4 regions of the Acuticoccus sediminis genome follow, and region 4 is predicted to be linked to each of the others. Evidence: predicted binding sites of a transcription regulator. Region 4 holds the regulator's gene; each other region holds the start of a gene.

Region 1 (4,505 bases), 660 kb from region 4:
TCGCGCTGTGGACCAACGAGATCGGCGTCGACGAGCGCTCCACCGACGCGCTCCAGATCCTCGCCTCGGCCGTGCCGATCACGCTTCTCTGCATCTGGCTGATCATCCACCGCCGGGTCATCACCGCGATGATCCGGGGGACATCGCCGCGCCCGAACACGTTCCGCAAGTTCCTCGGCTCGATCTGGGCGTTCATCGTTCTCGGCTACCTCGTGATCGCCGGCGCCGCGCACATCAGCCAGGTCGTCACGACCAACAATCCGCACGCCGGGCCGCTGCTGGCGCCCATCCTGGCGGCCATCGTCGGGCTATCGATCTACGGCGCGTGCGTCATCGTCCTGTCCCGCCGGTTCGCCGCGCTGGAGAACACGCTGCGCGCCACGATCAGGCCCGCCGATGCGCTCGCGGCCGCCGACGACGCGCCGCTGCCGCCCGCCCCGCCGGGCGAAGCGCCGCTCGCCGCCGCCCCGCCGAGCGGTCCGACGGAGGCAGAGGTCGAACCGCTCCTCGTATGGCAGGCGCGCTGGCACGCGCTCTTCCGGCGCCTCGCGGGGCTCGCCGCGATCGTGGTCGCGATCGTCGTGCTCGTGGTCTCGCTCGGTGTCCTGAAGCTCGACCACGATCTCACGCAGACCCTCGGCTACGTCGTCATCCTCTTCGCCGTATGGGGCGTCTACGATGCGATGCGCACGTGGATCGACGGCCGGATGCGGGACGAGATGCCGGCCGTCGGACACGGCGACAGCGAGGACGGAATGGGGCCGGGCTCATCACGCCTCGCGACGCTGCTGCCGCTGCTGCGCAACATCCTGATCGCCGCCATGTTCACGCTGATGCTGACGATCGCGCTCGCGGCGATGGGGGTGAACGTCGCGCCGCTCTTCGCGGGTGCCGGCGTCCTCGGCCTCGCCATCGGCTTCGGCGCGCAGACGCTCATCCGCGACGTCTTCTCCGGCGCGTTCTTCCTCGCCGACGACGCCTTCCGCAAGGGCGAGTTCATCGACGTCGGCGGCGTGATGGGGGCGGTCGAGAAGATCTCCATCCGCTCCTTCCAGCTCCGCCACCAGAACGGGCCCCTGCACACCATCCCCTTCGGCGAGATCAAGCAGCTCACCAACTATTCGCGAGACTGGGTGGTGATGAAGCTCCCCTTGCGCATCCCCTACGGCACCGACGTCGAGCGGGTCCGCAAGCTGATCAAGAAACTCGGCCAGGAGCTGCTGGAGGATCCCGAGTGCGGGCCGCTCTTCCTGGCGCCGCTGAAGTCGCAGGGCGTCATCGAGATGGAAGACTCGGCGATGATCATCCGCGTGAAGTTCATGACCAAGCCGGGCGACCAGTTCGTCGTGCGGCGCCACGTCTACACGCGGATCGGCGAGCTCTTCGACCGCGAGGGCATCCAGTTCGCGCACCGCTACGTCACGGTGCGGATCGACCCGCCCGACGCGCCGGCCGACCAGCAGCAGGCAGCGGCCGCCGCGGCCGAGCAGATCCTCAACCAGGAGGAAGAACAGCGCCGCGCCTGACCACGGACCGGAGCCGGGAGCCGGAGCCGGGGCCGGTCGGGACTGCCCCGCCCCGGCAAACCGATGCGCCGCAGGACGCCGGCACGGCCTGTCGTCCGCTTCGCGCCCTGGCAGGGTCTCGCCCCCCCGCTGCCCGCAGATAGCGCCCGTGTCCTCGACCTCGCCGTTCGTCGGGCGCAACGCGCCCCTCCTGCCGGCTACGGCGTGACGGGCACGGCGGCAGGGACCTTGTGCCACTCGCGCACCATGGTCCGTGCAAGCCCCTCGGCGGCCGAGCGGTTCGGCCCGTCCGGGGCGACGCCGATGGTATAGGCCGCGCCCGGCACGCGGACGGCCGGCAGCGGGTCGATGAGCGCCCCCTGCGCGAGCTGCGGCCCGAGCAGCTCCACCGGGGCGACGATCGCGCCGAGCCCTGCGAGCGCGGCCTCCATCGCCACGTAGAAGTGCGGGTAGACCCTGGCCGGCCTGACGGGCGGACCGCCGTACGCGCGCTGGCACCAGCGGGCGAGTTCGCCGGTGCGGGTGGCCGCGTCGACGAAGGGGAGCTGCCGCGTGTCGGCGACGTCCGCCAGCGCCGGCGGCACCAAGAGGCCGAGCGCCTCGACGAACAGCGGCCGGGGCGCGAGGCGTCCGGCGAGCGGCTCGCCCCGCCGCACCACGAGGTCGAACTCCAGCGCGTCCCAGTCCTCGGTCGTGTGCGTGGGGCGGACGCGGATGCCGGCCTCGCCGCCGTCCATCTCCAGCGCCGGGAGATGCGGGATCAGCCAGCGCATCGCGAAGGTCGCCGGGGCGACGACGGTCAGCACCTTCTGCCGCTCGGCGACGAGGATGGCGTCGAGCGCGTCCTCGATCTCCTCCAGCGCGCCGCCGACGGCGGCGGCCAGGCGCTCGCCGGCGGCATTGGCGATCATGCCGCGGCGCCGCTCGCGGAACATCGGCATGCCGATCCACTGTTCCAGATGCGCGAGTTGCTTGCTCACGGCACCATGCGTCACGGACAAGTCCTCCGCCGCCGCGGACACGCTCCCCGTCCGGACCACGCTTTCAAGTGCAATTAATGATTTGATCGGCGGAAGTCGTCGTTTTGTCATGTGAATTCATCTCACATCAAACGAATTTATTTCGATTGCACGGCGAGAGTGCTTGCGGTTACCCCATTCAGCGACGCGAAAGCGTTACATATCTTTGATAAACCTCCTTATACATCAAACACATGGCGGTTTGATAACGGGCGGTGCTTTCTCACTCGGAGGACCGATGGCTCCCGCACTGAACGGCGCACCCGACGTCGCCGTCGCCAACGGCCGCAGCTACGCCCTGCCGCGCCGCCCGACCGCGGTGATCTGCTACGACGGCTGCGACCCGGCCTATGTCGAAGCCGCCCGCGCCGCGGGTGTCGTGCCCCACCTCTCGGCCATGATGGACGGCGGCTTCGCCGCGACCGCCCTCGCCGCGATGCCGACGTTCACCAACCCCAACAACGTCTCCATCGTCACCGGCGCGCCGCCGGCGGTGCACGGCATATCGGGCAACTACTATTTCGACGCGGCGACTGGCCGCGAGGTCATGATGCTGGACGCCGAGGGGATGCGCGCCGGCACGATCCTCGCCGCGCTGGCCCGGAAGGGCGCGCGGGTCGCGGCCGTGACGGCGAAGGACAAGCTCCTCAAGGCGCTCGCCCGGGACCTCACCGGCATCGCCTTCTCCGCCGAGCGCGCCGACGCCGCCACCCTCGCCGAGAACGGCATCGACGACGCCACCCGCCTCGTCGGCCGCGCCGCGCCCGAGCCGTACGTCCCCGACCTCTCCCTCTTCGTGCTCGACGCCGGCGTGAGGCTGATCGGCGATGGGATGGTCGACATCGCCTACCTCTCCCTCTCGGACCTCATCCAGCACGCCCACGCCCCCGGCACGCCCGAGGCGAACGCCTTCATGGCCGCGGTGGACGAGCGCGTCGGCCGGCTGCTGGCAGCGGGCGCGGTCGTCGGCATCGTCGCCGACCACGGCATGAACGACATGACCGACGCCGCCGGCGCGCCCCGCGTCGCCTACATCGCCGACACGCTCGACGCGGCGTTCGGCGGCGGCGCCACGCGGGTGATCTGCCCCATCACCGACCCGTTCGTGCGCCATCACGGTGCGCTCGGCGGCTTCGTGCGCGTCCACGTGACGGACCCGGGCCTCGCCGCGGAGGACGTCCACCGGGCCGTCGCCGCCATCGAGGGCGTCGGCGAGGCGCTGACGGGGGCCGAGGCCGCCGCCCGCTTCGAGATGCCGCCTGAACGCGAGGGCGACGTCGTCGCGATCGGCGCGCACGGCTGGGCGCTCGGCGCGCACGCGGCGGACCACGACCTCTCCGCGCTCGCAGGCGCGCGGCTCCGCTCGCACGGCGGGCTCGCCGAGCAGACGGTGCCGTTCGTCCTCTCCCATCCCCTCAACGAGGCCTACCGGGAGGCGGCCGCGACCCGGACGCTGCGCAACTTCGACATCTTCGACTTCGCGCTCAACGGGACGGTCCAGTGACCCGCGCCTTCGTCGTCATCCTCGACGGACTTCGGCGGGACCTCGTCTCGCCGGAGACGACGCCCAACCTCACCCGCTTCGCCGCCGGCGCGACGACCTTCACCGCCCACCGCTCGGTCTTCCCGTCGGCGACGCGGGTGGTGTCGGCTGCCTTCTCGACCGGGTGCTACCCGGCGCGCAACGGCCTCCAGGGCAACACCGTCGCGCTGGTGAAGGACGGGGCGCTGACTCTCCACGACGTCGGCAGGCCGGACTTCTTCGCGGCCAAGCGGGCCCTCACCGGCTCCGCCCTCCACCGCCCCACGATGGCCGAGCGCCTCAAGGACCGGGGCGGCGTGGTCGTCTTCAACAACGTCTCGCCCGGCGCGGCCTACGCCCACGACCCGGACGGATACGGCACCGTCTACCACCGCGCCGGCTCGCACGCCCCCGGCCTCGCCCCGGTCGCGAAACCGC
Region 2 (4,505 bases), on a different contig from region 4:
TCGTCCTGCGCGGCGGGTCGTGCGCCACGCCGGTCCGCCAGATGAGACCGACCTACCGGACCTTCTTCTACCCGCATCAGCGCTGGCAGATGCTGGGCCTGCGGCTGGCGCGGGACGTTTGAGATGGACAAGCCTGTCGTGACCAATGCCGCGCTGCTGGAGGCGGCACGGGACGGATTGACCCGCGGCCGCAAGACCATGGAGCCGAAATGGCTCTATGACGCTGCCGGCAGCGAGCTCTTCGTGCAGATCACCGAGTTGCCGGAGTACTACCCGACGCGGACCGAGGAGCGGATCCTGCGCGAGCACCTGGAGCGGCTGGCGGCGCAGGTGCCGAGCCGAGCGGAGCTCGTGGAACTCGGGAGCGGCGCGAGCTCGAAGACGCGGCTCCTTCTCGACCGCCTCGACGCGCTGGCGAGCTACGTGCCGATCGACGTCTCGTCGGATTTCCTCGACGCCACGGCGACTGAACTCGCCGCGGACTATCCGGAACTGGAGATCACGCCCGTCGTCGGCGATTTCACCGAGCCGCTCGCCCTGCCGCCGGAAGCGGGGCCGCGCGTCGCGTTCTTCCCGGGCTCCACCATCGGCAACCTCGACCCCGCGGCTGCGGTCGCGCTGCTCGAGGAGGTGCGGTCCTGGCCGGGGATCCGGGCCTTCATTCTCGGGGTGGATCTCGTCAAGGACCCCGGCACCCTGGTGCGCGCCTACGACGATGCCGCCGGCGTCACCGCCGCGTTCAATCTGAACCTCCTCCATCGCATGAACCGGGAGATCGGGACCGACTTCGACACCGAACGGTTCGCACACCGGGCGGTGTGGAATGCCGAGGAGGCACGGATCGAGATGCACCTCGTCAGTCAGGCGGACCAGAGAGTCCATGTCGGCGACCGCACCGCTGAGTTCGCCGCCGGCGAGACGATCCACACCGAAAGCAGCCGGAAGTTCACGCGCCGGAGTCTCGAGGCGCTATGCGGATCGGCCGGCTGGCGGATCGCCGACTTCCTGTCCGACGATGCGGAAATGTTCGGCGTCGCCGTCCTCGTCCCGATGTAAGCCCCCGGTCGGCTCCCGCTCGTCGGACGAGTGTGACCGATCGCCCACGCCAGCACGTTTGCGAACACCTGCGCCGGCGGCTCCGGAAGCCGTCGGCGCAGCCACGATCGGGCTGCGGAGAGAGGGTGCCGGCGCGGTTCCGACCCGCCGGGAACGACCCGAGTTCCGTGGGTGACCGGCCCCATGGCGAATCACCGCTTAAGGCGTCGTTAAGCAGCGTCTGTATCTCCTAGAGGCTGTTGCGTGCAGGTCTCATCGTGGAGATGAGAGGGTTGGGGCGCCATGGGTGGGGATTCCGACGAACGGCTCAGAAGACGACTTGCGGCCGCCGAGGACCGCCTGGAAACGCTCCAGATGTTCGCGGATTCAGGGCAATATCAGGCGAGTCTGAACCAGGCGCGTCAGGAGGTCGTCTACCTGCGCCGCCTGCTGGCCGCCGCCGGCGGTGACCCGGACCGTGGTCTGCGCCGCGTGAGCGCGCCGGTGCACGCCCTCAGATAAGGCTCACGCCCCGCCATCCTGGCGGGCCTGCCTCGCCCGGGCGCGACAAACCACACCGCTCCCGGCCGCCGCGGCGCAAACCCGCGAAGGTCCCCGCTCGCGGCGTGCCGCCCCGGCGGCGCGGTCTCGACGCCCCCTCCCCCGATGCCGCACGTCGGCCGCAGCCAGGGAGGAACGCGCCAGCGCGGGCCCGCTCTCCCGTCCGTCACACATGCGTCACAAGCCACTCGCTATAGCGCCCGGGGACCTGCGGACTTCCGCGCCGCCGACCAGACAGGGATGGACAATGACAGGACAGAAGCACACCGAGGACCTGGACTGGCTGGAAGCCGAGCTCGCCGACACGCTCGACGAGGACTATGAGCTGGAGATGTCCGAGCCGGCCCTGTCCCTCGAGATCCGCAAGATCTACGACAAGGCCCATCCGCCCAGCCTCGACCGCAAGGATTACCTTCGCAAGCTCCTGCATCTGCAGTCCGAGCTGATCAAGATGCACGATTGGGTGAGATATACCGGCGAGAAGGTTGTCGTGATCTTCGAAGGCCGCGACTCGGCCGGCAAGGGCGGCGTCATCAAGCGGATCACCCAGCGCCTGAACCCGCGGGTCTGCCGCACCGTGGCGTTGCCGGCGCCCTCCGAGCGGGAACGGAGCCAGTGGTATTTTCAGCGCTACGTCCCGCACCTGCCGGCCGGCGGCGAGATCGTCCTGTTCGACCGCAGCTGGTACAATCGCGCCGGAGTCGAGCGCGTGATGGGCTTCGCCCGCGAGGATCAGGTCGAGCAGTTCTTCGAGGATGTTCCGGACTTCGAACGCATGCTGGTGCGATCGGGGATCCGAGTCATCAAGTACTGGTTCTCGATCACCGACGAGGAGCAGCAGCTGCGCTTCCTGATGCGGATCCACGATCCCCTCAAGCAGTGGAAGCTGAGCCCGATGGACCTGCAGTCCCGCGTGCGCTGGGAGGCCTATACCAAGGCGAAGGAGGAGATGCTGGCACGCACCAACATCCCGGAGGCGCCCTGGTACATCGTCCCCGGCAATGACAAGAAGCGTGCCCGCCTCAACTGTATCGACCACCTTCTGTCGATGATCCCCTACGAGCCGGTCCCGCAGGAGGAGGTCACCCTGCCGGACCGCTACTACAACCCGCAGTACGAGCGGTCGGTGCTGCCGGAGGAGCTCTACGTGCCGTCGAAGTACTGACGAGCGCGGCAGCGCGCATCCGGGGGAGACCGGCGGCGGCCACGCGCCGGGCATCGCCGCCGGGGCCGGACACGCAGCGAGGATCAGATCGCGCGCACGTCACGGACGGGCCGCACGTACTCGTTGGCCTGAGATCGCTGGAGGGAGCACTCGTGGGCGAGGAAATCGACCAGCGCCCGCACTGACGGAAGCAGCCCGCGGCGCGAGGGAAAGACGGCGTGGACGATGCCGGCCCGAGGTCTCCAGTCGGGCAGGACATGCGCGAGGCGGCCGGCCCGGACGTCCTCCCAGACGAAGATGGTCGGCAGCTGCACGGCGCCCGCCCCGGCGAGCGCCGCCTGGCGCAGCACCGCCATGTCGTCCGTGACCAGCCGCGGCGTGTGCGGAACGGTCGCCACCTGGCCGTCGGCATGGAGCAGCTCCCAGGCGTGGTCGCGGTGGCGCGGCCCGAGATCGAGGCTCGGCAGCTTGCAGAGGTCGACGGGCGAGGTCGCGGCGCCGTCGAGCAGCGCGGGCGCGGCGACGAGGCACTGGGTGCTCTCGTCGAGCCGCCGCATGACGAGGTCGCTCGGCTCGATCGGTGGAAGCCGCACGCGGATCGCGAGGTCGAACCCTTCAGCGATCACGTCGACGCGGCGGTTCGTGCTCTCCAGGTGCACCTCGACGAGCGGGTTCTCCATCATGAACCGCGCGATCAGCGCGCCGAACTGGAAGGATAGAAGCGCCGTCGGGCAGCTCAGGCGCACCAGACCGCGCGGTTCCGCCCGCACCTCGGCGACGATCTGCTCCGCCGCCTCCGCTTCGATCAGCATCGCGACGCAGCGCTCGTGGAATTCGCGGCCGACCTCGGTCACGGAGAAGCGGCGCGAGGAGCGGTTGAGCAGGCGCACCCCCAGCCGCTCCTCGAGAGCGAGGACGCGGCGGCTCAGCCGTGACTTCTGAACCCCGAGCGCACGGGCGGCGGGGGAGAAGCCGCCGTGATCGACGACCGCCGCGAAAAAGTAGAGATCGTTGAGGTCCTTCATCGTCCTACTCATAGGACGCTGCGTCATACGGGGCAATCTTCGCGCGCCATCGTTGCAATGATAGCCCTCGGTTCCACAAGCATCGCCATCCGGCGCACGGGATCCGGGGACAAGAATGGCCAAGAAAATTCTGGGTCGCTACAGCAACGAGCGGCAGCATTGGGTGGGTGACGGCTTCCCGGTCCGCTCGCTCTTCTCGTACAACACGCTCGGCGCCCACATCAGCCCGTTCCTGCTGCTCGACTATGCAGGGCCCCACACCTTCGAGCCGACGGACAAGCGGCGCGGCGTCGGCCGACATCCGCACCGCGGCTTCGAGACCGTCACCATCGTCTACGAGGGCGAGGTCGAGCATCGCGACTCCGCCGGCAACGGCGGCGTGATCGGCCCCGGCGACGTCCAGTGGATGACCGCCGCGGGCGGGATCATCCATGAGGAATACCACTCGCCCGGGTTCGCCCGGACCGGCGGGCCGTTCCGTATGGTGCAGCTCTGGGTGAACCTGCCGGCGAAGCACAAGACGGCGCCCGGCGGCTACCAGGGCATCCCCAAGGCGGACATCCCGGTCGTCCCGCTCCCCAAGGGTGCGGGCAAGGCGCGCATCATCGCCGGCGAGTATCGCGGTGCGAAAGGCCCGGCGAAGACCTTCACGCCGATCAACGTGTGGGACCTCGCCCTGAAGGCCGACGCCGACGTAACGCTCGACCTGCCGGTCGGCC
Region 3 (4,505 bases), on a different contig from region 4:
ACAGCGCGGTCACGCTCTTGCCGCTGCCCGATTCGCCGACGACGCCGACGGTCTCGCCGCGGCGCACGTCGAACGAGACGCCGTCGACGGCCCGCACGATGCCGTCGCGGGTGAAGAACTGCGTCTTCAGCCCGTCGATGGCGAGGACCGGGGCCGCCGTGGCGGCGGCCCCTGCGATCGCGGGTGCCTCCTCGATCACGGACATCGGAGCCGCCCCCCGATGTCCGCCCGGCCCGCGGCGGCTGCCGTCTCGCGCGTCCCGGCAGGGCGATCAATACGCAAGGGCACAGCCGTCCTTGCGCGGCTCGGATCCGGCGATGAGGACGTCGCGATCATGGTCGAACCAGATGGCCTGGCCGCCGCCGACCGGGTCCTGGCGCACGACCTTGTGGCCGCGGGCGGCAAGATCGGCGGCGACCTCGTCGGAGATCGTCGCCTCGAGGCGCAGCTCGCCGTCGAAGGCGAAGGAGCGCGGGGCGGCGAGCGCGTCCTGCGGGTCGAGGGCGAGGTCGAGCATGCCGGTGACGACGGTGGAGTGGCCGACGGGCTGGTAGTGCCCGCCCATGACGCCGAACGGCATCACCATCCGGTCTCCCTCGCCGAGCATCGCCGGGATGATCGTGTGCATCGGCCGCTTGCCGGGCTCGATGACGTTCGGGTGCCCGTCGATCAGGCGGAAGCTGGTGCCGCGGTTCTGCAGCATGACGCCGCTCTGCGGCCCCATGATGCCGGAGCCGAACCCGGAGAACAGCGAGTTGATGAACGAGATCGCGTTGCGGTCCTTGTCGACCACGGTGAGGTAGGTCGTGTCGGAGTGCATCATCGGCTCGACCGGGGCCGGTTCCCTGGCGCGCTTCAGGTCGATGTCGGCGCGGATGCGATCGGCCTCGGCGGCGGAGAGAAGGTGGTCGGTCGGCACGTCGACGAAGGCCGGGTCGCCGATCAGCGCGTTGCGGCGGGCGTACGCGGCCTTGGCGGCCTCCGCGAGGAGGTGGATGCGGTCGGCCTCGCTGTAGCCCGGATCCCCGTAGGCGTAGCCGGAGAGGATGTTGAGCATGATGAGAGCCACGATGCCCTGCCCGGCGGGCGGGATCTCGTAGACGTCGTAGCCGCGGTAGTTGACGCTGATCGGGTCGACGTAGGTCGGCGTGTTGGTGGCGAAGTCCTCCAGGGTGTGGAGGCCGCCCAGCGTCTTGAGGCGGCCGACGATGTCCTCGGCGACGGGGCCCTCGTAGAAGCCCTTGCGGCCTTCCCTGCCCACCCGGCGGAGCGTTTCGGCGAGCTCCGGCTGCACGTGGCGGTCGCCGGCCCTCGGCGCCTTGCCGCCGGGCAGGAAGCGGGCCTTGGTGTAGGGATCGAGCGCGAGCTTGCCGGCGAGCCTGGCCCAGTCGTGCGCAACCCGCGGGGCGAGGAGGAAGCCATCCTCCGCCGACTTGATCGCCGGCTGCAGCAGCTCCTCGATGGACTTCGTGCCGTGGTCCTCGACGAGGCGGCACCAGCCGTCGACGGCGCCGGGGACGGTCACGGCATGGGGCGTCTCGACCTGGATCTCGGCGATGCCCGCCTCGCGGTACCAGTCGAGCGTCGCGGCCTTCGGGGCGCGCCCGGAGGCGTTGAGGCCGATGGGCCGCGGGCTGCCGGCCTTCCAGTAGATCGCGAAGCAGTCGCCGCCGAGTCCGGTCGAGTGGGGCTCGATCACGCAGAGCTGGGCCATCGCGGCGATCGCCGCGTCGACGGCGTTGCCACCGGAGCGCAGCACGTCGATCGCGGTAAGTGTCGCGAGGGGGTGGGCGGTCGCGGCTGCTCCATTCTGGGAATAGACGGCGGATCGGCCGGCGTTGAAGTCGCGGCGGGTCATTCGGGTATCCTCTCTTTGCCCCGCCCCGTCAGCCGGCGCGCGACAGGCGAGGCAAGGCGGTCGTTTCTGGTGTGAAGCAGGACACGGGCCATCCGGCCCCGGCGGCACACCTTTCGGTAGTGCCGTGCCCCCGGCGCCCCGCCTCCGCGCGGCAGGATCGCCCGAACGCCCGCCGATGGGAACCGGCGCCGTGACGAGGTGCCACGACCCGACGGAGGGCCGCGCCGGCCACTCGCGGCGGACGCCGCGGACGGGCGAGGCGCCGTCGAGCCGCACGGGGGCGGCGGGGAATCGCACGCGCCGTCATCATACTGTCGCCTCCCTATGGCAGAACTTATTCGAATGACATAGTAGAAGTACGGATGACACTGCGTGCCGTCTGCGGCGCGCCCGACGGAGGGGGACGGACAGTGAGTGGGAACGACCTCGGAGGATCCGCCACCGGTGCGGCGGGCCCAGCATGCCCCGACGCGCACACGCTCGGCACCCTCGCCCGCGCCGAACCGGGCGCGCTCAAGCGCGTCGCCGAAGCGCTGCTGGAGGACCTCGGCGACATCGAGGTGTTGGCGAGCCGGACGGGCCTCGCCATGCTGCCGCGCGAGGACAGCGTGACGGGAACGCTGTTCCATCTCGGCGAGGTGCTGGTCGCGGAGGCGCACATCCGGCTCGGCGACGGTGTCGAGGGGTACGGCGCCGTCGTCGGCCGCGACCTGGAGCGGGCGATGGCGATGGCGGTGGTCGACGCCGCGCTCGCGGCCGGCCGCGCGCCGCGCTCCGTCCACGACTTCGTCGCCGGGGAGGCGGCGCGCCACGCGGCGGAGGACACCGCCCGGCTCGCCAAGGTCGAGGCGACTCGCGTCGAGATGGAGGCCTTCTGATGGACGCACTCGTCACCCCGACCCCCGAAGACATTCGAATGAGTGAGGCGTTCGAGTCGCTGATGTGGGCGCTCGCCCGCCCCGGCACGCGCCAGCGTCTCGCCGAGCCGGGCCTTCTGCCGCTGGCCGCCAGCCTCCTCGACCGCGAGACGACGGTTCACGCCGGCGACGGGACGATGGCCGCGGCCCTCGCCGCGACCGGCGCCCGCGCGGCGCCCCTCGAGACGGCGGAGTTCGTCTTCACCTCCCTCGCCGGCGAGGCGGACGCGGCGCGGGCGGCGACGGCGTCGGTCGGCGATCCGCTCTACCCGGACCGCGCTGCCACCGTCTTCGCGCCCGCAACGTTCGGCGGCGGCGGGACGGCGCTGCGGCTCGGCGGGCCCGGCATCCGCGGCACCGTCCGCCTCCCGGTCGGCGGCGTCCACCCGTCGTTCTGGGCCGCGCGCGCGAGGGCGATCCGCTACCCGCTGGGCTTCGACCTCTACCTCGTCGCCGAGGACGAGGTCGTCGGCCTTCCCCGCTCCACCCGCATCGAGGTGATCTGATGGCCTACGCAGCGACCCGCGGCGGCGAGGAGGCGATCGCGCAGGCCGAGCGCCTCTACCGCGACGACCTCGGCCCCCTCACGGCAGGGCGCATCGCCGAGGTGCGCCGGGCGCTCCCCTACCTCGTCGACCGCGTGATGGGCGAAGCCTCGCTCTACGAGCCGGACCTCGCGGCGCTGGCGCTGGCGCAGACGGGCGGCGAGCTCTACGAGGCGGTGCTGCTCCTGCGCGCCTACCGCACGACGCAGCCGCGCCTGTGGACCGCCGAGCCGGTCACCCACCGCGACATCCTCACCGTCCGCCGCATCTCCGCCGCGTTCAAGGACATTCCCGGCGGGCAGATCCTCGGACCGACGCTCGACTACTCGCACCGCCTCCTGAAAGTCGGCGTCCTCGCCGGCGAGACGGACGTGCCGGAGCCCGTCACCCCCGGCAGGACCTCCGCGCCTGCCACGCAGCCGGCGCTCGCCGACTGGCAGCGCGAGCAGGGCCTCGTCGCGCCCGAGCGCGCCGCGAAGGTCCCGCTCGACGACATTCCCGACGTGACGCGCGACGGGCTCCTCTTTCCGCCGCCCCGGGCGCACCGGCTCCAGACGCTGGCGCGCGGCGACACCGGCGGCATGCTGGCCCTCGGCTACGCCAACCAGCGCGGCTACGGCCCCGTCCACCCCGCCGTCAACGACCTGCGGCTCGGCGAGGCGGAGGTGCGTCTGCGCCACCCGCGCGGCACGGTCTTCAGCGCCGGGCGCGTGCGCGTCAGCGAGACGGAGATGGTGTCGAAGGACCCGAGGGCGGACACGCTGAAGCTCGGCTTCTGCGCGACGTTCGGCTGGAACGAGGTGAAGACCATCGCCGGCGCGACCCTCGACCTCTCGATGGAGGAGCAAAGCGCCTTCGCCGCCGCCGACGAGGAGTTCGTCCTCTACCACACCGAACCCACCGAGGCGTCGGGCTTCTGCATCCACTTCAAGATGCCGCACTACGTCACGTTCCAGTCGAGCCTCGACGCCCTGCGCGGCGCCAACGCCGACCGCGACCGCCGCGCCGCCCGGGCGAAGGCCAGGCCGAAGGCGGACAGGATGTCCGGGGCCGAGATCGAGGAGGCGCTGTCGTGAGCCTGTCCACCCTCACCAGGCCATGGCGGCCCTTCAACTACGGCTTCCTCGACGAGTCGGCGAAGCGCGAGATCCGCCGCCGCACGCTGAAGGCCATCGCCGTCCCCGG
Region 4 (4,505 bases):
CTCATCCTGAAGCCGAGCTTGGGGGCGGCCTCCAGAAGCGTGGCGAGCACGTTGTTGCCGTCGCCCACCCAGGCGAGCGTCTGCTTCTCGAGGGCACCGACGCGCTCCTCGATGGTGATGAGGTCGGCGATGATCTGGCACGGATGCGACTTGCGCGTCAGGCCGTTGATCACCGGCACCTGCGCCGCCTCGGCGAAGGTGGTGAGGCCCCCGTGGTCGAGCATGCGGATCATCACCGCCGAGACGTAGCGCGACAGCACCGTCGCCGTGTCGGCCAGCGACTCGCCGCGGCCGAGCTGCATTTCGCTGCCGGAGGCGACGATGGTGTCGCCGCCCAGCTCACGCATGGCGAGGTCGAACGAGAAGCGCGTCCGCGTCGACGGCTTCTCGAACAGCATGGCGAGCGTCTTGCCGCGCAGGCGGTCGGTGCGGATGCGCCCCTCCGCCTTGACCCGGTGGCCTTCGTCCAAAATGGCGCGGAGCGCCTCAGGGGTCTGAGACGCGATGTCCAGAAAGTGCTTGGGGGTCATACGACCGCGGTATCCTTCTTCGCCTTTTCGACGGCCACGCCTGCCGCTTCGAGCCGCTGCGCCGCCTCGCGCAGATCCTCCTGCGTGGCCACGAGGCCGGGGAGGAAGCGCACCACATTGTCGCCCGCCGGAATGACGAGCAGGCCGGCATCGCGCGCCGCCGTCGCGACGTCGGCCGCCGCGACGCGGCATTTGACGCCGATCATCAGCCCTTCTCCGCGCACGCCCTCGAACACCTCGGGGTGCGAGTCGACGACGCTCGACAGCGACTGCATGAGGAAGGCCCCCTTGCGCTTCACCTCGTCGAGGAAGCCATCGGCGAGGATCACGTCGAGCACGCCGTTGGCGACGGCGCAGGCGAGCGGGGTGCCGCCGAAGGTGGTGCCGTGGGTGCCCGGCGTCATCGCATCGCCCACCGCGGCGGTGGCGAGGCACGCGCCGATCGGGAAACCGCCGCCGAGACCCTTGGCGGAGGTCAGGACGTCCGGCGTCACGCCCAGCGCCTCGTAGGCGAAGAGAGTGCCGAAGCGGCCGACGCCGGTCTGGATCTCGTCGAAGATCAGGACCAGTCCGTTGTCGTCGCAGATCTGCCGCAGCGCCTGCAGGAAGCCGCGGTCGACCATCTGGATCCCGCCCTCGCCCTGCACGGGCTCGACCATGATCGCGGCGGTCTCCGGGCCGACGGCGGCCTTCACCGCGTCGATGTCGCCGAGCGGCAGCTTGTCGAATCCGGGCGCGGGCTCGCCGAAGCCCTCCATGTACTTGGCGACGCCCGTGGCCGCGAGCGCGCCCAGCGTGCGGCCGTGGAAGGCGCCCGTGAAGGTGATGATGCGCGTCCGCTCGGGGTGCCCGCTCACATATTGATAGCGGCGCGCGGTCTTGATCGCGGCCTCGTTCGCCTCGGCGCCCGAGTTGCAGAAGAAGACGCGCTCGGCGAACGTCGCGGCGGTCAGCCGGTCGGCGAGGCGCTCCTGCTCGGGAATGCGGTAGAGGTTGGACGTGTGCCAGACCTTCGTGGCCGCCTCCTGCAGCACGGCGACGAGGTGCGGGTGCGCGTGGCCGACGCCCGTGACGGCGATGCCCGACCCCATGTCGAGGTATCGTCGCCCGTCGGAGCCCACGAGCCACACGCCCTCACCCTTCTCGAAGGAGATGTCAGCGCGGTTGTAGGTCGGGAACAGGCTGTTCGTCGTCATGGGTTCACTCGCGATGTATGCGAAGGTCGTTCCGAGCGCCCCCAACGGGCTACTGCGGAACAGGCGGGCTTTCTTTCCGATGGTTGGGGAAAAAGCAAGGTTTGAGTCGCCGTGGACTCGCCGACTCTAGACCGTGAATCCTCAAATCTCTTACGATTCCGCGGGTAAAGGCAAGACATCGCCCGACTCCATAGTGCCCCGCACCCACCGGTTTGGGCTGTGGACCGCGTGTGGATCGGCCGTGAGCAAAGGGATTCGCGATGAGCTGGACCGACGAGCGGATCGAGGTTTTGCGCAAGATGTGGGCAGAAGGCATGTCCGCCTCGCAAATCGCCAGTTCGCTGGGCGGCGTGACCCGTAACGCGGTGATCGGCAAAATCCACCGGCTCGGCCTCTCCGGCCGGGTCAAAGCCCCCCAGGCGCGGGCGACCCGCGCCCGCAGTGCGCCGCCGCCGGTGGCAAAGCCCGCCGCGGCGCCGCGTGTAATGGCCGCCGGCGCGGTGGCCGTCAAAGTGGTCGAGGAGCCGGAAATGGAGACCGCGCCCCGGCCGGTCGCAGAGGTCGTGCACCTGACCGACGGCATCACCCTCATGGAGCTCTCCTCCGCGCACTGCCGCTGGCCGGTGGGCGATCCGTCGAGCGCGGACTTCCGTTTCTGCGGCGCCCGCGTCGCGGTGGGCGAGACGTACTGCAGCGCGCACTGCGAGCAGGCCTTCCCGTCGCGCCGCTCGACCAAGTCGAACTGACGCGGCCGACACGGCCGGCCCGCCGATCGGGCGGGGCCGGCAGGCGCGCCGAGGCGCGCCCCACGCCGGATGCCGGCGACGCCCCTCCGCTCAGCGGATGTGGAACTGGTCGTTGAAGGCGTAGCCCGCGCCGCGCACGGTGCGGATCGGATCCTTGGCCTTGCCGCGATTGATCGCCTTGCGCAGTCGGCCGATGTGCACGTCCACCGTGCGCTCGTCCACGTAGACGTCCCGCCCCCACACCCCGTCGAGGAGCTGCTCGCGCGTGAAGACGCGGCCGGGGGACTGCATCAGGAACTCCAGCAGGCGGAACTCGGTCGGGCCGAGGTGCACCTCGCGCGTCGCGCGGCGCACGCGGTGGGTCGTGCGGTCGAGCTCGATGTCGCCGGCCTTCAGCAGCGTGGAGACCACCGCCGGCTTGGTGCGCCGCAGAATGGCGCGGACCCGGGCCATCAGCTCCGGCGTCGAGAAGGGCTTCACCACGTAGTCGTCCGCGCCCGTCGCGAGGCCGCGGATGCGCTCGGTCTCCTCGCCGCGCGCCGTCAGCATGATGATCGGCAGGTTCTCCGACTGCGGCCGCGAGCGCAGGCGCCGGCACAGCTCGATCCCGGACAGGCCCGGCAGCATCCAGTCGAGGATCAGAAGGTCCGGCAGGCCCTCCAGGAGCTTCAGCTCCGCCTCGTCGCCGCGGCTGGCGCTCTCGACGTCGTAGCCTTCCGCCTCGAGGTTGTAGCGCAGGACGAGGACCAGCGGCTCCTCGTCCTCGACGATCATGACCTGCGGCAAGTCAGTGGCCTCCGCGACCGTTCTCGGGCTCGGCCCAGTCGGCGGACAGGTACGACGAGGAGTCCCCCTTGGCCCGCGCCTCGACCGGCTGCTCGCCCGTGATGAGATAGTGGATGTTCTCGGCGATGTTGGTGGCGTGGTCGCCGATCCGCTCGATGTTCTTGGCGCAGAACAGGAGGTGCGTGCAGAACGTGATGTTGCGCGGATCCTCCATCATGTACGTCAGCAGCTCGCGGAAGATCGACGTGTAGATGGCGTCGATCTCGTCGTCGCGGCTGCGCACGTCGAGCGCCGCCGAGAGGTCCTGCGAGGTGAACGCGTCGAGCACCGACTTCATCTGCTCGAGCGCGATGTCGGACATGTGCTCGACGCCGAGCGCCACGCGCGGCGGGTAGGCCCGCCCCTCGATCGCGAGAACGCGCTTGGCGTTGTTCTTGGCGAGATCGCCGACGCGTTCGAGGTCGGAGGAGATGCGCATCGCCGCGACCAGCTCGCGCAGCGGCTTGCCTTGCGGACGGTGCGCCGCGATCAGGTCGACGGCATGGTTCTCGACGCTGCGCTGCATCGCGTCGAGGCGCTGGTCCGCCTCGATGACGGCGCGCGCACGCTGCGTGTCGATGCGCGTCAGCGCGGTCACCGAGTCCATCACCAAATGTTCAGCGAGGCCGCCCATCTCGGCGACCTCCGCCGCGAGACTGACAAGCTCGCGGTCCCGATCACGTGCCAGCACCAACGCGCTGCTCCTCACTCGAACCAAAGGCGGTTGCTTAAACTTATCCGAAAACGCCGGAGATGTAGTCGCGCGTACGCGGCTCCTGCGGGTCGTTGAAGATGCTCGACGTCGGGCCTTCCTCGATGAGGTCGCCGAGGTGGAAGTAGGCCGTCCGGTCGGAGACGCGCTGCGCCTGGCTCATCGAGTGCGTCACGATGATGATCGTGTAGTTCTCGCGCAGCTCCTTGATGAGGCCCTCGACGGTCGCGGTGGCGATCGGGTCGAGCGCCGAGCACGGCTCGTCCATCAGGATGACTTCCGGCTCCACCGCGATCGCACGGGCGATGCACAGGCGCTGCTGCTGGCCGCCGGAGAGGCCGGTGCCAGGCTCGTGCAGGCGGTCCTTCACCTCGTTCCAGAGACCGGCGCGGACCAGCGACCGTTCGACGATGACGTCGAGGTCCGCCTTCTTGTGCGCGAGGCCGTGGATGCGCGGGCCGTAGCAGATGTTCTCGTAGATCGACTTCGGGAACGG

Evidence for each region. Region 4 encodes PhoB, which activates phosphate uptake and scavenging genes when phosphate is short. Its sites were predicted from a motif close to TGTCATNNANCTGTCAT; they were not measured.
Region 1: a site for PhoB is predicted at 2,740-2,756, ahead of phnA (phosphonoacetate hydrolase). Genes of this name have one in related genera too.
Region 2: a site for PhoB is predicted at 1,761-1,777, ahead of ppk2 (polyphosphate kinase 2). Genes of this name have one in related genera too.
Region 3: a site for PhoB is predicted at 2,160-2,176, ahead of phnG (phosphonate C-P lyase system protein PhnG). Genes of this name have one in related genera too.

The regions. Positions count from the first base shown of each region.
Region 1 covers NZ_QHHQ01000001.1:940,110-944,614, reverse strand. The annotation lists gene DLJ53_RS04040 (mechanosensitive ion channel family protein) at 1-1,526, shown strand, start outside; gene DLJ53_RS04035 (LysR substrate-binding domain-containing protein) at 1,724-2,617, opposite strand; gene phnA (phosphonoacetate hydrolase) at 2,784-4,049, shown strand; gene DLJ53_RS36340 (alkaline phosphatase family protein) at 4,046-4,505, shown strand, end outside.
Region 2 covers NZ_QHHQ01000002.1:955,807-960,311, reverse strand. The annotation lists gene egtB (ergothioneine biosynthesis protein EgtB) at 1-122, shown strand, start outside; gene egtD (L-histidine N(alpha)-methyltransferase) at 124-1,056, shown strand; gene DLJ53_RS12260 (hypothetical protein) at 1,339-1,557, shown strand; gene ppk2 (polyphosphate kinase 2) at 1,844-2,761, shown strand; gene DLJ53_RS12250 (LysR substrate-binding domain-containing protein) at 2,845-3,786, opposite strand; gene DLJ53_RS12245 (pirin family protein) at 3,902-4,505, shown strand, end outside.
Region 3 covers NZ_QHHQ01000009.1:71,698-76,202, reverse strand. The annotation lists gene DLJ53_RS29270 (ABC transporter ATP-binding protein) at 1-205, opposite strand, end outside; gene ggt (gamma-glutamyltransferase) at 272-1,858, opposite strand; gene phnG (phosphonate C-P lyase system protein PhnG) at 2,269-2,736, shown strand; gene phnH (phosphonate C-P lyase system protein PhnH) at 2,736-3,281, shown strand; gene DLJ53_RS29250 (carbon-phosphorus lyase complex subunit PhnI) at 3,281-4,396, shown strand; gene DLJ53_RS29245 (alpha-D-ribose 1-methylphosphonate 5-phosphate C-P-lyase PhnJ) at 4,393-4,505, shown strand, end outside.
Region 4 covers NZ_QHHQ01000001.1:283,835-288,339, forward strand. The annotation lists gene argF (ornithine carbamoyltransferase) at 1-530, opposite strand, end outside; gene DLJ53_RS01160 (aspartate aminotransferase family protein) at 527-1,726, opposite strand; gene DLJ53_RS01165 (GcrA family cell cycle regulator) at 1,987-2,472, shown strand; gene phoB (phosphate regulon transcriptional regulator PhoB) at 2,563-3,258, opposite strand; gene phoU (phosphate signaling complex protein PhoU) at 3,260-3,988, opposite strand; gene pstB (phosphate ABC transporter ATP-binding protein PstB) at 4,032-4,505, opposite strand, start outside.